DNA from 2 places in the Mesorhizobium sp. NZP2234 genome. Region 1 is predicted to be linked to the other one. Evidence: predicted binding sites of a transcription regulator. Region 1 holds the regulator's gene; the other holds the start of a gene.
The links. Region 1 encodes LexA, which represses DNA repair genes until DNA is damaged. Its sites were predicted from a motif close to TGTTCNNNNTGTGTTCNG; they were not measured.
Positions count from the first base shown of each region.

Region 2: the regulator LexA is predicted to act here: its motif matches at 2,687-2,704, upstream of parE (DNA topoisomerase IV subunit B).

Region 1 covers NZ_CP033364.1:4,080,969-4,088,378, forward strand. Annotated here, with positions in the region: gene gltA (citrate synthase) at 1-1,180, opposite strand, end outside; gene gltX (glutamate--tRNA ligase) at 1,365-2,789, opposite strand; gene EB230_RS20125 (ComEC/Rec2 family competence protein) at 2,892-5,345, shown strand; gene lexA (transcriptional repressor LexA) at 5,339-6,076, opposite strand; gene EB230_RS20135 (GntR family transcriptional regulator) at 6,429-7,202, opposite strand; gene EB230_RS20140 (ABC transporter substrate-binding protein) at 7,357-7,410, shown strand, end outside.
Region 2 covers NZ_CP033364.1:3,850,382-3,857,791, reverse strand. Annotated here, with positions in the region: gene EB230_RS19060 (hypothetical protein) at 1-129, opposite strand, end outside; gene EB230_RS19055 (type II and III secretion system protein family protein) at 136-1,581, opposite strand; gene cpaB (Flp pilus assembly protein CpaB) at 1,612-2,538, opposite strand; gene parE (DNA topoisomerase IV subunit B) at 2,775-4,832, shown strand; gene EB230_RS19040 (FUSC family protein) at 4,879-6,948, shown strand; gene EB230_RS19035 (DUF2336 domain-containing protein) at 6,945-7,410, opposite strand, start outside.

The sequences.
Region 1 (7,410 bases):
ACATGGTGGTGGGGAAGCCCAGCGCCTTGAGCGTGATGCCGGAATAGAAGTCGACATTCGGATAGAGCTTCTTCTCGATGAAATAGGGATCGGTCAGCGCGATCTTTTCCAGTTCCATGGCGATGTCGAGCAGCGGATCGTCCTTGATGCCGAGTTCGCCCAAGACCTCGTGCGCCGTCTTCTGCATGATTTTCGCACGAGGATCGTAGTTCTTGTAGACGCGGTGGCCGAAACCCATCAGCCGGAACGGATCGTTCTTGTCCTTGGCGCGGGCGATGAATTCCGGGATGTGATCGACATGGCCGATCTCGCCCAACATGTTGAGCGCCGCTTCATTGGCGCCGCCATGGGCCGGGCCCCACAGGCAGGCGATGCCGGCGGCGATGCAGGCGAACGGGTTGGCGCCGGAAGAGCCGGCGAGGCGAACCGTAGAGGTCGAGGCATTCTGCTCGTGATCGGCGTGCAGGATGAAGATGCGCTCCATGGCGCGCGCCAGTACCGGGTTGATCTTGTACTCCTCGCACGGCACCGCAAAGCACATATGCAGGAAGTTTGCCGCGAAACCGAGATCGTTCTTCGGGTAAATAAAGGGCTGGCCGATGTGGTACTTGTAGGCCATGGCCGCGATCGTCGGCATCTTGGCGATCAGCCGCATGGAAGCGACCATGCGCTGGTACGGGTCGGAGATGTCGGTGGAGTCGTGATAGAAGGCCGACAGCGCGCCGACCACGCCGCACATCACCGCCATCGGGTGCGCATCGCGGCGAAAGCCGGTGAAGAAGCGCGACATCTGCTCGTGCACCATGGTGTGGCGCGTTACGCGGTAATCGAAATCGTCCTTCTGCGCCTTGGTCGGCAGTTCACCGTAGAGCAGGAGATAGCAGACTTCGAGGAAGTCGCCGTGTTCAGCCAACTGGTCGATCGGATAGCCACGATGCAAGAGGATGCCGGCATCGCCGTCGATGAAGGTGATTTCGGACTCGCAGCTTGCGGTCGAGGTGAAACCGGGGTCGTAGGTGAACGCGCCGGTGGTGCTGTAGAGCGAAGCGATGTCGATGACGTCAGGCCCGACGGAGCCGCTTCGCACCTTGAATTCATGGGTCTTGCCGGCGAATTCAAGCGTTGCCGTAGCTTCTTGGTTCTTGCCGCCCACATCCAGTTTTTTCGCAGCTTCGGTCATTGCAAACTCCTTCTTGTTTCCTCATGCCGGCAAAGGCAAATTTCTGCAGAGCGACACGTCGAAATCACCGCAATGCGCGTATTCGCCACCGCATTTTAGGAGGTGCGTGCCAGATTGGGCCAAGACCTAATGTTGCACTGCGAAACGCGCCTTTCAATGCCAATCTTCTTGGGCCAGTTTGCTCCTAATCGATTTGATCCGCTATGCGCGCCAGGCTCTCCTCGCGCCCAAGCACGGCAAGCACGTCGAACACACCCGGCGAGGTGCTTTTGCCAGTCAGCGCGGCCCGCAGGGGCTGGGCTACGGCGCCAAGCTTGTGGCCGCCGGCCAGCGCATAATCGCGGATCGCGGCCTCCGCCGCGGCAGCCGTCCAGTCGCCCGAAACCGCGTTCAAAGCTTCGTGAGCGCCACGCAGGATCTTGCGCGCTTCGTCGTTGAGCAAGAGCGTGGCCTTGTCGTCGAGCGGCAGCGGGCGCGTGGCGAACAGGAAGGCCGCGCCATCGACAAGCTCGACCAGCGTCTTGGCACGCTCCTTCAGCCCCGGAAGGGCTGCCAGCAACTGCGCCTTCTTCGTGTCGTCAAGGCGCGCGGCCATCGCCGGGCCGCCCTCGAGATAGGGCAGGGTGGCGATGAAGATGTCGAACAGTTCGGCATCGGCCATGCGGCGCATATGCGCGCCATTGATCGCTTCCAGCTTGGCGAAATCGAAGCGGGCCGCGCCCTTGTTGACGTCGCCAATGTCGAACCAGGAGATCATGTCCTTGATCGACATGATCTCGTCGTCGCCGTGGCTCCAGCCCAGGCGCGCCAGGTAGTTGAGCAGCGCCTCCGGCAGGTAGCCCATGGCCCGATAGGCCTCGACGCCGAGCGCGCCGTGACGCTTCGAAAGCTTGGCGCCGTCGGCGCCGTGGATCAGCGGGATATGCGACATCGACGGCACGTCCCAACCCATGGCATTGTAGATCACCGTCTGGCGGGCGGCATTCGTCAGGTGGTCGTCGCCGCGGATGATGTGCGTGACACCCATGTCGTGGTCGTCGACGACGACGGCATGCATGTAGGTGGGGTTGCCGTCCGAACGCAGGATGATGAAGTCGTCGAGATCCTTGTTGGGGAAGCGCACCTCGCCCTGGACGCGATCCTGGACGATCGTCTCGCCCTCGGTCGGCGCCTTGATGCGGATTGCGCCCTTGACGCCGGCTGGCGCCTCGGACGGATCGCGATCGCGCCACTGGCCATTGTAGCGCGGCGGCAGACCCTTGGCGCGAGCCGCCTCGCGCATCGCCTCCAGTTCGGCAGGCGTCTCGTAGCTGTAATAGGCCTTGCCCATGCGCACGAGCTCCTCCGCGACCTCGCGGTGGCGCGGGGCGCGCTCGAATTGCGAAACCGCATCGCCGTCCCAGCCAAGACCGAGCCAGGTGAGGCCGTCCAGGATGGCGGCCGTCGCGGCATCGGTCGAACGCTCGCGATCGGTGTCCTCGATGCGCAGCAGCATCGTGCCGGCGGTATGTTTGGCATAGAGCCAGTTGAACAGTGCCGTGCGCGCGCCTCCGATATGCAGGTAACCGGTGGGCGAGGGGGCAAAACGGGTGACGACCTTGTCGGACATGAAACTCTCGGAAACCATCTGAAGCGGGGCGCGGCGGCGCGGACTTTCGCGCGTCGCGCGTTCATGTAGCATAGGGCGTCAGGGGTGCAAGGGGCAGACCCGATGGCTGGACGTGGCCGGGGCTCGGATCAGGGCGAGGACGCTGTGGTTGGCGTCAGCGAACGCTCCCTGTTTGCGATCCCGCCGCCGGCCTCGCTGCCGCCATCTCCTCTCGTTCCCGGCTCCGGCAGCCAACCTTTGCCAGCGGGTACCCCAGCACAAATTCCGCCCGCCACTGGCAGGATTGCGCGTATCGGGCGGCAAATTGGCCAGGCCTCCTTGCCTCGCCTGCGCCACGGTGTGACGACGGCAGCGGAGCTGGAACTTGACCGAGGCATCGCCTTCCTGCTGGTGCCGGTCTGCCTGGCCGCTGGTGCGATCGGCTATTACGCGCTGGCGGCGGAGCCTGACTTTGCAAAGCCTGTGGCGATCGTCGTGCTGATGGCGATCTGTGCGCTTGTCTCGCGCTCCTGGCCGAGAACCCATCTGGCCTTCATGGCGGCATTGTTGTGCGCGTTGGGCCTGCTTGCCGCCAAGGTCGAGACCTGGCGGGCTGGCACCCGGATGCTGGGTTCGGAAATCTCGACGCAAGTGACCGGCCGTGTCGTCTCGCTCGACCGCATGGAGACCGGCCGCATCCGATTGACCATAGATGTGACGTCGACGGCCCGGCCAAAACTGCGTTACGCGCCGGAAAGGGTCCGGCTCTCGGCGCGCAAGATACCTGACGACATGATAGCCGGCTCGCTGATATCGGGCTATGCGAAGCTGCTGCCGCCGACAGGTCCGGTGCGGCCGGACAGCTACGATTTCTCGTTCGACAGCTACTTTGCCGGCATCGGTGGCAGCGGCTTCTTCCTTGGCAATCCAAGAATCATCTCCGCCGACGACAATGAGATGCCCCTGTCGGCCCGCCTGTTTTCAGGGATAGAAAATGCGCGCGAAGCCATCGCCGACCACATCAGGGGCGTTGTTGGCGGCGCCGAAGGCGAGATCGCGGCAGCGCTGATCGTTGGCGTGCGCGCCGGCATTCCCGATGAAATCAACGAATCAATGCGGCGCACCGGCATCTATCACATCATCTCCATTTCCGGACTGCATATGGCGCTGGTCGCCGGCACCATCATGGGGCTGTTGCGCGGTGCCTTCGCGCTGTTCCCGGATTTTTCCGCGCGTCGGTCGGTGAAGAAATACGCGGCCGCCGTGGCACTGTTGTCGATCGCCGCCTACCTCATCATCTCAGGCGTGGTCGTTGCCGCCGAGCGCAGCTTCATCATGCTGGCGGTAATGTTGATTGCCGTATTGTTCGATCGCGCCGCGCTGACCATGCGCAACCTCGCCATCTCGGCAATCGCCGTCATCGTGGTGTCGCCGCACGAGGTGGTCGGTCCAAGTTTCCAGATGTCTTTCGCCGCGACCGCCGCGCTGGTCGGCGCCTATGCCGGCTGGGCGGATCACCGTGCGGGAAAGGCAAGACCGCCGCCGCCAAAGCGGTCCCTGCCGGGCTTTCTCACGCGAAAATTCCTGCTGGCGACGGGCGGGTTGGCGATGACCTCCATCACTGCCGGCTGCGCCACGGCGCTGTTTGCCATCTGGCATTTCCAGCGTGTGTCACCGCTCAGCCTGTTCGCCAATCTCGCCGTCATGCCGATCGTTTCTCTGATTGTCATGCCTTTCGCTGTTCTCAGTTCTCTTGCGATGCCCTTTGGTGCCGATGGTCCCTTTCTCTACGTGATGGGCAAGGGGCTGACGGCCATGATCGCCATATCGGCGTGGATATCGGAACGCTCCCCCGTCGATGCGATCGGGCTGATTTCACAGCACTCGGTGCTGCTGGTGACGATCGCACTGGTCATCGCAACGATGGCGACGACATGGCTGCGGCTCGCGGCAGTGCCATTCGCGCTCGCCGGCCTGTTGACGGTGTCGGATACGCGCACGCCGGATGTGCTGATCTCGGAAGACGCGCGCCTGGTCGCGGTGCCGATCGGCGGTGGCGAACTCGCGGTCAGCCGGGCTCGCCCGAACGAATTCACCGTCGACAATTGGAAACGCGCGCTGGTCTCCGAAACAATTGTCGCACCGGAGATGTTCAACAAGGCAGAGGGACAATTCGATATTGCCGATGCCGTCAATCTGCCGCCAGGGGCGCCGTTTTATTGCACGGAGGGCATCTGTCTCGCCCGGCATCCGTCTGGCGCGATCATCGCGCATGTCGAAGACCGCAAGGCTACCTGGAAGGCCTGCGGCTTCGCCGACCTGATCGTTGTCAATGACGCGACGGGCTACGATGCCTGCCACAACCCGCTGGTTCTCGTCGTCACCAAACGGCAACTTGCACGCAAGGGCAGTGCCGCCGTCTTCTTCGACCGCCAATCGGCGACCAGTCCGCCAATCATCAGCTTCGCCGTGGACGGACCGTATCGACCCTGGCACGCGCAACGAAAGTTTTCGCGCGAGGCGAGGGGACTGCCGCCCTATCAAAAACCCGAAACGCCGGCCGCTCCTGCTCAGTAGCGCCTGATCAGCCCGACCAGCTTGCCTTGCACCTTGACCCTGTCCGGCCCGAAAATTCGCGTCTCGTAGGCCGGGTTGGCGGCTTCAAGGGCAATCGAAGCGCCCTTGCGGCGGAATCGCTTCAAGGTCGCTTCCTCCTCGTCTACCAGCGCCACGACGATCTCGCCCGGGCTCGCCGTATCGGCGTTGCGGATAATGACCGTGTCGCCATCGAAGATGCCGGCCTCGATCATCGAATCGCCCTTGACCTCCAGCGCATAGTGTTCGCCACCCATGATCATGTCCGGCGGCACCGAGATCGAATGCGTCTGATGCTGGATGGCATCGATCGGCACACCGGCGGCGATACGGCCCATCACCGGGATCGACACGGCGGCGACCGCGTCGTCGTCATTCCCGGCAAAGGGCAAGCGTGACGGCGCCGGCTTGATCTGGCGGCCAACGCCGCCCTGACCAAGACTGCCTTGAATGACGCTAGGCGAGAATTTCTTTGCCGCGTTGAGGCCTGGCGCGATCGAATCCGGCAGCCGCAGCACTTCCAATGCCCGCGCCCGGTTGGGCAGCCGGCGGATGAAGCCGCGTTCCTCGAGCGCCGTGATCAGGCGATGGATCCCTGACTTGGAGGCGAGATCGAGCGCTTCCTTCATCTCGTCAAAGGAGGGTGGGATACCGCTTTCCTTCAGCCGTTCATGAATGAACATCAGAAGTTCATGTTGCTTGCGCGTCAGCATGGCGCCCCCCAGGCATTGAACGAAGGGTGTGAATCGGAATCGAAAAACAAACCCAGAACAAACACTATCTGTTCCAGTTGTGTTCCGCAACTGTTTAAAGTTTAGTGAACTTGTTAAGACATCTGAAATTATCCGCCGCCGGCAGTGCGCAGCGATCGACCGCCTTCGCCGCCAACGCGGGCATTGAAATCATTTTGGTTAATCGCCTGTGGCCTACCTCTTGATGGACCTTGGCATCGGTTTCTCAACGGCGTCCAGAGGCTGGATTTGCGTCGCTGGTCGATCCATTCCTGGCGGAACGAAACGAAATCAAAACGCCAACGATCATGCCTCAAGAGCAAGAACGCTGAAGTCATCCCGAAATTGCCTTCAGGCTGCCGGCGCGTGCGGTATAATTGTTCGCGCCGCTGTCCTCGCTGTGAACGTAGACATGCAGCGTGTAGCCGATATGCGCCGTCATCAGCGCTTTCGCCCGCTCGACATCGCGATCGAGGGCCGCTTCCATGATCGCGGTGTGATGCTCGATCGCGATCGCCTCGCGCAGGGCGTCCATTGCCTCGCCATAGCCATGCTTGAGGCCGGCCGCCGCCCGCAATGTCGGCGCCAGTCCGAGAAAACGATGATGCCGCCGCAACTGATCGGCGATTGTCGAGCGGAAGCGCAACAGCCAGTTGGACGTCGCGGCACTCAGCAATGCCGCGTGAAAGGCCTCGTGGCTCTCGTCCCATTGGTCGACCGCGTCGTCAGAGGGGTCGTCGACCGCGGTCTTGCAGCGGGAGAGGCGGTAGTGAGCGGTGACAACCGCGTCCTCCCATTCCCTGCCGCCTTTCCCGATCGATTCCAGGAACAGCGGCATCTCCACAACCATCCTTGCGCGAGCCAGGTCCTCGAGTTCGGCCCGCGACACTGGAGCCACGGCAAAGCCGCGATTGCTGATGGCCGTAACCAGGCGCTCAGCCTCAAGCCGAGACAAGGCTTCACGCAGCGGTGTCCAGCCGACGCCGTATTGACCGCGCAGCGCGCTCAGCTTGAGCGGCGCGCCCGGCATGAGGCGTGTGGTCAGGATATCGCGCCGCAGCAACTGATAGGCAGCCTCGGTTTTCGTGGAGTTGTTCTGATCCTGCATCGCGATCCGTCCATCGTCGGGCATGTGGAAATTATATATGATGGTGGCCCATGGCAAGAATTATATATAATGTTTGACAGGTGACGACGGACTGACCATGATCGCCGCAGTTGCCGTCCCGATGAGCGGCGCTGATCAAATCTGGGAGGAAATGATGTTGAAGTCGAAATCCGCTTGGCTGTCGGGATTGGCCCTGGCAGGCGCATTG
Region 2 (7,410 bases), 230 kb from region 1:
GGTATTGGCGGCCTGGGCGTTACCGGCCCCGGTCGTCAGCCCTTCACTGCGCACATAGTCGTCGCTGGTGCAGCCGGCGGCGAAGCCGGCCAAAAGCAAGGCGATGCTCGATCTCAGGATCAGACGCATGGCACTTCAGTCCTTCGGCAGGTCGAGGAAATGCCCGACCGTGGTGGCGGGAGTGGCTCGTGCGGCACTGCCATCAGCCAGCGCCAGCGCGCGACCGGTGTCCGATGCCTTCACTTCCTCGGTGTTGTTGAGGAAATAGTCGACGTTGCTGGCCGGCTGCGTGCCGTCGGTCGGCTCGGCCATCTTCTTCGATGGGTCGACCGGCTTGACCAGATAGGGCGTGACGATGATGACCAGATCGGTCTCGCGGCGCTGGTAGGACTTCGACGAGAACAGCGGTCCAAGCACGGGCATCTTGCCGAGGCCGGGAATGCGCGATGTGGTGATGTCGTTCTGCGACTGCAGCAGCCCCGCGATCATGAAGCTCTGGCCGTTCTTCAGGTCGACCGAGGTCTTGGCGCGGCGCACGATGAAACCGGGCACGGAGATGGTGCCGATGTTGTAGGATGCCGACGCGTCGATCGAGGACACTTCCGGCGCGATGTCGAGGCTGACCAGCCCATCCTTGAGCACAGTCGGCGTGAAGTCGAGGCTGACGCCGTACTTCTTGTAGCTGACGGAGATCTTGCCGTTGTCCTCGGAAACCGGGATCGGAAATTCGCCGCCGGCGAGGAAGCTCGCCGTCTCGCCGGACCGGGCAATCAGGTTCGGCTCGGCCAGCCGGCGGGCGAGGCCGCGCTCTTCCAGCGCCTTGATCGCGACATCGATCGACACGCCGTTCGACAACAGCCGGCCGATGATCTCTCCGGTTCCAGCCGGCGGCACGGTTCCCGGAGCGATGGTGACGTCGCGTCCACCAATGCCGTAGGCGAAATTGGCGCTGTATTTGGCGCCGAGATCCTGGCTTGCCTGACGATTGATCTCGACAAAGCGGACGTTGAGCTGGACCTGCTGCGAGGACGAGATGTTGACGGAGTTGATCACTTCTTCATTGCCGGAAAAGCGGCTGGCGATCTTGCTTGCCTTGTCCGCGGCGACAGCGTCATCCGCCTCGCCCGACAGCACGACACGGCCATTGGCCGAACCGACCTTGATCTTGGCGTCCGGCACGCTGGCGCGTATGGTGCTGGCCAGTTGATCCGTGTCGAGCGTCACCTCGATGTCGACGGTGCCGACAAGCTGCTTGTTCTCGTCGAACAAAGCGATGCCGGTCGTACCGAGATTGTTGCCCAGCACATAGAAGGATTTGTCGGTCAGCGGATTGACGTTGGCGATCTCCGGATCGCCGATGACAATCTGGTAGAAAGCGGCGCTCGTCACGATCGTCCTGGGCTTCCCCTTGGCGACCTTGATCGACGCATTCTTGGTCGCCGAGACATAGACGACGTCATTGCCTGCCCTGGCCGCGCCGGGCAAGCCAAGCATCCCGCTTGCAGCCAGGGCAACCGCCATCCCCAGGGTGCGCACGAAGCGCAACCGGCCTGCCATTCGATATAGGGTACGCATCAACATTGCCCCGTCCCGACCGGTCCCCACCGGCCTTTACTTCTGGTCCCGCGCAGGAACCTGATATTCCTCGGCCTTCGTGCCGCGCGTCACGATGACCGTCTTGAATTTCGGCTTCTCCGGCTCCTTGGTCACTGCATCGAACAAGGAGCCGGCCGCGGCCTGAGCCTTGGCCGCTACCGATCCGCCGAAGGAAGAGATGGTGGTGACGCCATTCTTGCCGTCGCCGCCTTCGCTGGCTGAGCGCAGCGACAGCGACAGCGTGCCGACGGTGCGGGCAAGCGCCACTTTCTGCGCGCCCTCGGTCGTCACCTCGATGGTCACGGAATTGGCCACCTGCGGCGCGGTCTGGCGCTCGTCGGCGCCCTGCCCGACGCTCAGCACCTTGGCGTCCGCAACCACGATCTCGGACGTGATGGTCGAACCGGCCGCCCCTTGCGCATTCTTGGCGACCTCCTGGATTTCGCCGGCATCGCGCGTCAGCACGACATCGACGCGGTCGCCCGGCGTGACGAAGCCGCCGACACCGGCAATCTCGTCGGTGCGGATGGTGACCGCGCGCATGCCCGGCGTCAGCATGTTGGAGAGCGTCGCGCGGCCGTTTGGCCCCGACAACTTGGTCAGCAACACGGGTTCGTTGACCTCGATCGGCGACAGCACGACGCGGCTGCCTTTGCCAAGCAACCCGTCGATGGTGGCAAAAGCACCCTGCGGCAGGGAATCCTGCGGCCACGGGATTTCGATCAGCTTTGCACGGTCGATTTCCATGCCGTAGCGCAACGGCGCGTTCGCCACCACGATGGTCTTGAACTCGATCCTTGGCGGAGCCGGAGCAGCGATCGACGCCGTCTTCTCCTCGGCGTCGGCTCTGGCCTGGCTTTTGACCCAGAAATCCGCGGCAAAGATCGATATCGCGCCGAAAACGGCGGCGATGCCGATCATCGTTATGGCCTTGCCCCTCACGCCGAAACCCCTGATGCCCGTCGTTTCTTGTTATGTTGGGCTCACGCTAGGCCGCTTTGTTAAAGAAACAGGAATCCCGGCCAGCGGTATCGGACCTATTTCCGCCCGCTTGGTTATCGAATGGTTTTAAGGTAAGAGGGGTCAATCCCCGAACGTAACAGGAACCTCCGTCGCTTGGCGCTGAAAAGCGTGGCAGTATCGGCGGGTGATTCGCAGCACCGGACCCTATGGCAGGCATGGACGACAACAACGATCTCTTCGGCAACATGGACAAGCAGCCGCAGCCGGTTCGCACACCGGCGCGCCCGGCGGATCCCCTTGTGCAGGCTGCGGCCAAGCGCACGCCAGCGACCAAGGATGGCAGCGAGGGTTACAGCGCCGCCGATATCGAGGTGCTCGAGGGCCTGGAGCCGGTGCGTCGCCGGCCAGGCATGTATATTGGCGGTACCGACGACAAGGCGATGCACCATCTGTTCGCCGAGGTCATCGACAATTCGATGGACGAGGCGGTTGCCGGCCATGCCACCTTCATCGATGTCGAGCTTTCGGCCGACGGGTTTCTGACCGTTACCGACAATGGCCGCGGCATCCCGGTCGACCCGCATCCGAAATTCAAGAAGCCGGCGCTCGAAGTCATCATGACGACGCTGCATTCGGGCGGCAAATTCGACTCAAAGGTCTATGAAACCTCCGGCGGTCTGCATGGTGTCGGCGTTTCCGTGGTCAACGCGCTGTCGGATCATCTCGAGGTCGAGGTCGCGCGTGGCCGCCAGCTCTACCGCCAGCGCTTTTCGCGCGGCATTCCGGTAAGTGGCCTGGAGCAGCTTGGCGAGATCCACAACCGGCGCGGAACGAAAATCCGCTTTCATCCCGACGAGCAGATCTTCGGCAAGGGCGCGGCGTTCGAACCGGCGCGGCTCTATCGCATGACGCGCTCGAAAGCCTATCTGTTCGGTGGCGTGGAAATCCGCTGGACCTGCGATCCCTCGCTGATCAAGGAAAAGGACCAGACGCCGCCCAAGGCGGAGTTCCATTTTCCTGGCGGCCTGAAGGACTATCTAAAGGCATCGCTCGGCGACGACTTTCAGGTCACCCGCGAAATCTTCGCGGGAAAAAGCGAAAAGCAAGGCGGCCATGGCTCGCTCGAATGGGCGGTGACGTGGTTCGGCGGCGACGGCTTCATCAATTCCTACTGCAACACCATCCCGACCGGCGAAGGCGGCACCCACGAGGCCGGCTTCCGCAACGTGCTGACCCGGGGCTTGCGCGCCTATGCCGATCTTGTCGGCAACAAGCGCGCCTCGATCGTCACCTCCGAAGACGTCATGATCTCGGCGGCGGGCATGCTGTCGGTGTTCATCCGCGAGCCTGAGTTCGTTGGCCAGACCAAGGACAGGCTGGCGACGATCGAGGCGATTCGCATTGTCGAGACCGCGATCCGCGATCCATTCGACCATTGGCTGGCCGACAATCCACAGGAAGCCTCGAAGCTCTTGGAATGGGTAATCGCGCGCGCCGACGAGCGGGTGCGCCGGCGCCAGGAAAAGGAAGTGTCGCGCAAGAGCGCGGTGCGCAAATTGCGCCTGCCGGGCAAGCTCGCCGACTGCACGCAGAACGCGGCCGCTGGTGCCGAACTGTTCATCGTCGAAGGCGACTCGGCTGGCGGCTCGGCCAAGCAGGCACGCGACCGTGCCAGCCAGGCCGTATTGCCGCTGCGTGGCAAGATCCTCAACGTCGCCAGCGCCGGCAACGACAAGCTCGCCGCCAATCAGCAGATATCCGACCTGATCCAGGCGCTTGGCTGCGGCACACGCTCGAAGTACCGCGACGAGGATTTGCGCTATGACCGCGTCATCATCATGACCGACGCCGACGTCGACGGTGCCCACATCGCCTCGCTGCTGATCACCTTCTTCTACCAGGAAATGCCGGCGCTGGTGCGTGGCGGCCACCTCTATCTGGCGGTGCCGCCGCTTTACTCGATCAGGCAAGGCGGCAAGGTCGCCTATGCCCGCGACGACGCGCACAAGGACGAGCTCCTGCGCACCGAATTCACCGGACGCGGCAAGGTGGAGCTTGGCCGCTTCAAGGGCTTGGGCGAAATGATGGCCTCGCAGCTCAAGGAGACCACCATGGACCCGAGGAAGCGCACGCTGCTCAGGGTCGACGTGATCGACGCCGAGGCCGCGACCAAGGACGCGGTCGACGCGCTGATGGGCACCAAGCCGGAAGCCCGCTTCCGCTTCATCCAGGAGCGTGCCGAATTCGCGGAGACGGAAGTGCTGGATATCTGAGCGCCACCCGGTCCATAACACGGGCTCCAGTTGCGGAGACGAGCATGTGACCCGGGCACGGCTGAAAGCTTATTTCGAGACAAGCTTGGCCGGACTGACACAGCCGACGCGCTCGGACTGGATTTTCGCCCTGCGCACCGTTTCGGCCGGCCTTATCGCGCTTCTCGCCGCCTATGCGCTGCGGCTCGACCACCCGCAATGGGCGATGATGACGGTATTCATCGTCGCCCAGCCCGTTGCCGGCATGGTGCTGGCGAAAGGTTTTTACCGCCTGCTCGGCACGCTCGCCGGCGGCGTCGCCGCGATCGGCATCACCACGATCTTTGGTACGGGCCCCTGGGTGCTGGTGACGGTGCTGGCCGTCTGGATCGGCATCTGCACCTTCGTCTCCTCACTGCTGCGCAACCCGGAAGCCTATGGCGCGGCCCTGGCCGGCTACACGGCCATGATCATCGGCCTGCCTGCCTTCGGGCAACCGCACCTTGTCGTCGATCTTGCAGTCGCGCGCTGCGCCGAGATCGTACTCGGTATCGTCTGCGCCGGCCTGACCAGCCGGCTGATCCTGCCGAAACTGGCCAGTGACGCCATCATCTCGCGGCTGAAACGCTGCATTCTCGACCTCGCCATCTATGCCGGCGGTGCGTTCTCCGGCGGCGATCGGGCAACGCTCATCGGACTGCACCGCAAGCTCGTCGCCGACACCCAGACGCTTGGCGAGATGCGCGCCTATGCCAGGCTCGAGGCGCCGAGCTTCGCGCCCCGCGCCCATCCGGTCCGGCGCACCATAGGACAGCTGCTCTCGGCGCTCTCGGCCGCACGTGCGCTGCATTCACACGCCGCTCCAAAGAACGCCGCGCTCATTCCGGTACGCTCGGAATTGCAAGTGCTTGTCGGTGAACTGGCGGCCAAACCCGGCGCCTTGGATGATACCGCGCCCTGGGTGGCACGGCTCGACGCGATCTCGGCCAAGGCCAGGCAAATGCCCGATGCCCCGGTCGACCAGGGTGACGACAGGGTCGGCACCATCACCCGCCTCACCATCGCCGCCGATTTCGCCGAGGCGCTGAAGCAGGTGCTGCGCGGTCTGGACGCGCTGCGCTCGCCAGCCGCGCGCCGTCAAGGCCGCGCCAGCCGGCAACCCGCCCTTGTGGTGCATCGCGACTATCCCGGCGCCGCGCGTAACGCCGTCCGCGCGGCCCTTGCCACATTGCTGGTCGCCGCATTCTGGCTGACGACGAAATGGTCGGAAGCGGCCGGCACCGTCATTCTGGTTGCCGTCGTATCGAGCCTGTTTGCCGCCCGCCCCGACCCCGTGCAGGTATCCTGGGGCTTCTTCAAGGGCACACTGCTCGCGTTGCCGTTTGCCTTTCTCGTCGGCCAGATCGCGCTCCCCGCGCTGCCCGGTTTCGGCTGGTTCACGCTTTTTGTCGTTCCCATATTGGTGCCGGCGGCGCTCGCCATGGCCAATCCGCGCTATGTCGGCGTGGCGACCGCCTTCGCCATCAATTTTCTCGCCTTCCTCAGTCCGCATCAGGCGATGACCTATGCCCCTGGCCCCTTCCTTGCCGGCTCGGCATCGATCCTGGTCGGCATCCTGCTGGCGATCGGGGTCTTCATCGTCGTGCTCCCCGCCGACCCGTGGCTCGCGGCCAACCGCATCGTGCGGGCCATGCGCGAGGATCTGGCCCGGCTTTGCCTGCACGAGCGCGTGCCGAGGCGATCGGCCTTCGAGAGTCTCGCCTATGACCGGGTCAACCAGTTGATGCCGCTGGTGCAGAATTCCGGCAGGAAGGGCGAAGCAGTTCTGGGTGGCGGCGTCGCCGCGGTCACGGTCGGTCTGGAAATCCTGCGGTTGCGCAGCGCAAGCCAGAACCACGCCATCCCGTCCGAGACCGCGCTTTCGGTCGCCAACTTCCTGAGGGGGCTGGCGCGCGAGCTGCTTTTCCGCGCGCCAGGTGACCCGCAGACGGCGACTGTCGCCGTGGCCCGGCAATATGCGGCGGGCATAGCCCAGCGGAACGCCAACAGCGACGCGCTGCAGATCGCGGCATCACTGCGCATTATCGCCGCGGCGATGGAGGATTTCCCGGATTTCTTCGCCAGGGATAAAGGCTAGGCCGCGGCGATCGCCAGCGCATGGCCGCGTGCATTCTCGCGCAGGGCGTCAAGATGGATCGACTTGACCAAAGCGGCGAGATCGCCTTCCGCCGATTGCCCACCCAATTCCTTGAGCATCAGCCAGCTGACTTCCTGCACGCCGGCAACGCGCTTGCCATTGGCGACTTCCCGCCAGATTTTCAGCGCGCGCAGGATGATCGCATGCGTGGCGGCGGCAAGGCCGGCGCTGCGAAACAAGGCTTGCAAGGCGACATCGTGCCCGCCCGCCAACAGCGCTCTCACGCGCTGTTCAGACTGCTGGCCGAGTGCCACCAGAGTCGAGCCGAAGAAATCGACCTTGCCATGCGCGATGGTGCGGATGAGGAAGCTTGCGGTGAGATCGCCGCGCAGCCTGAGATGCTCGATCAACGCCGCGTGTTCTTCCTGGCGCGTGCCCTCGATCAGCGTCACCGATGCTTTG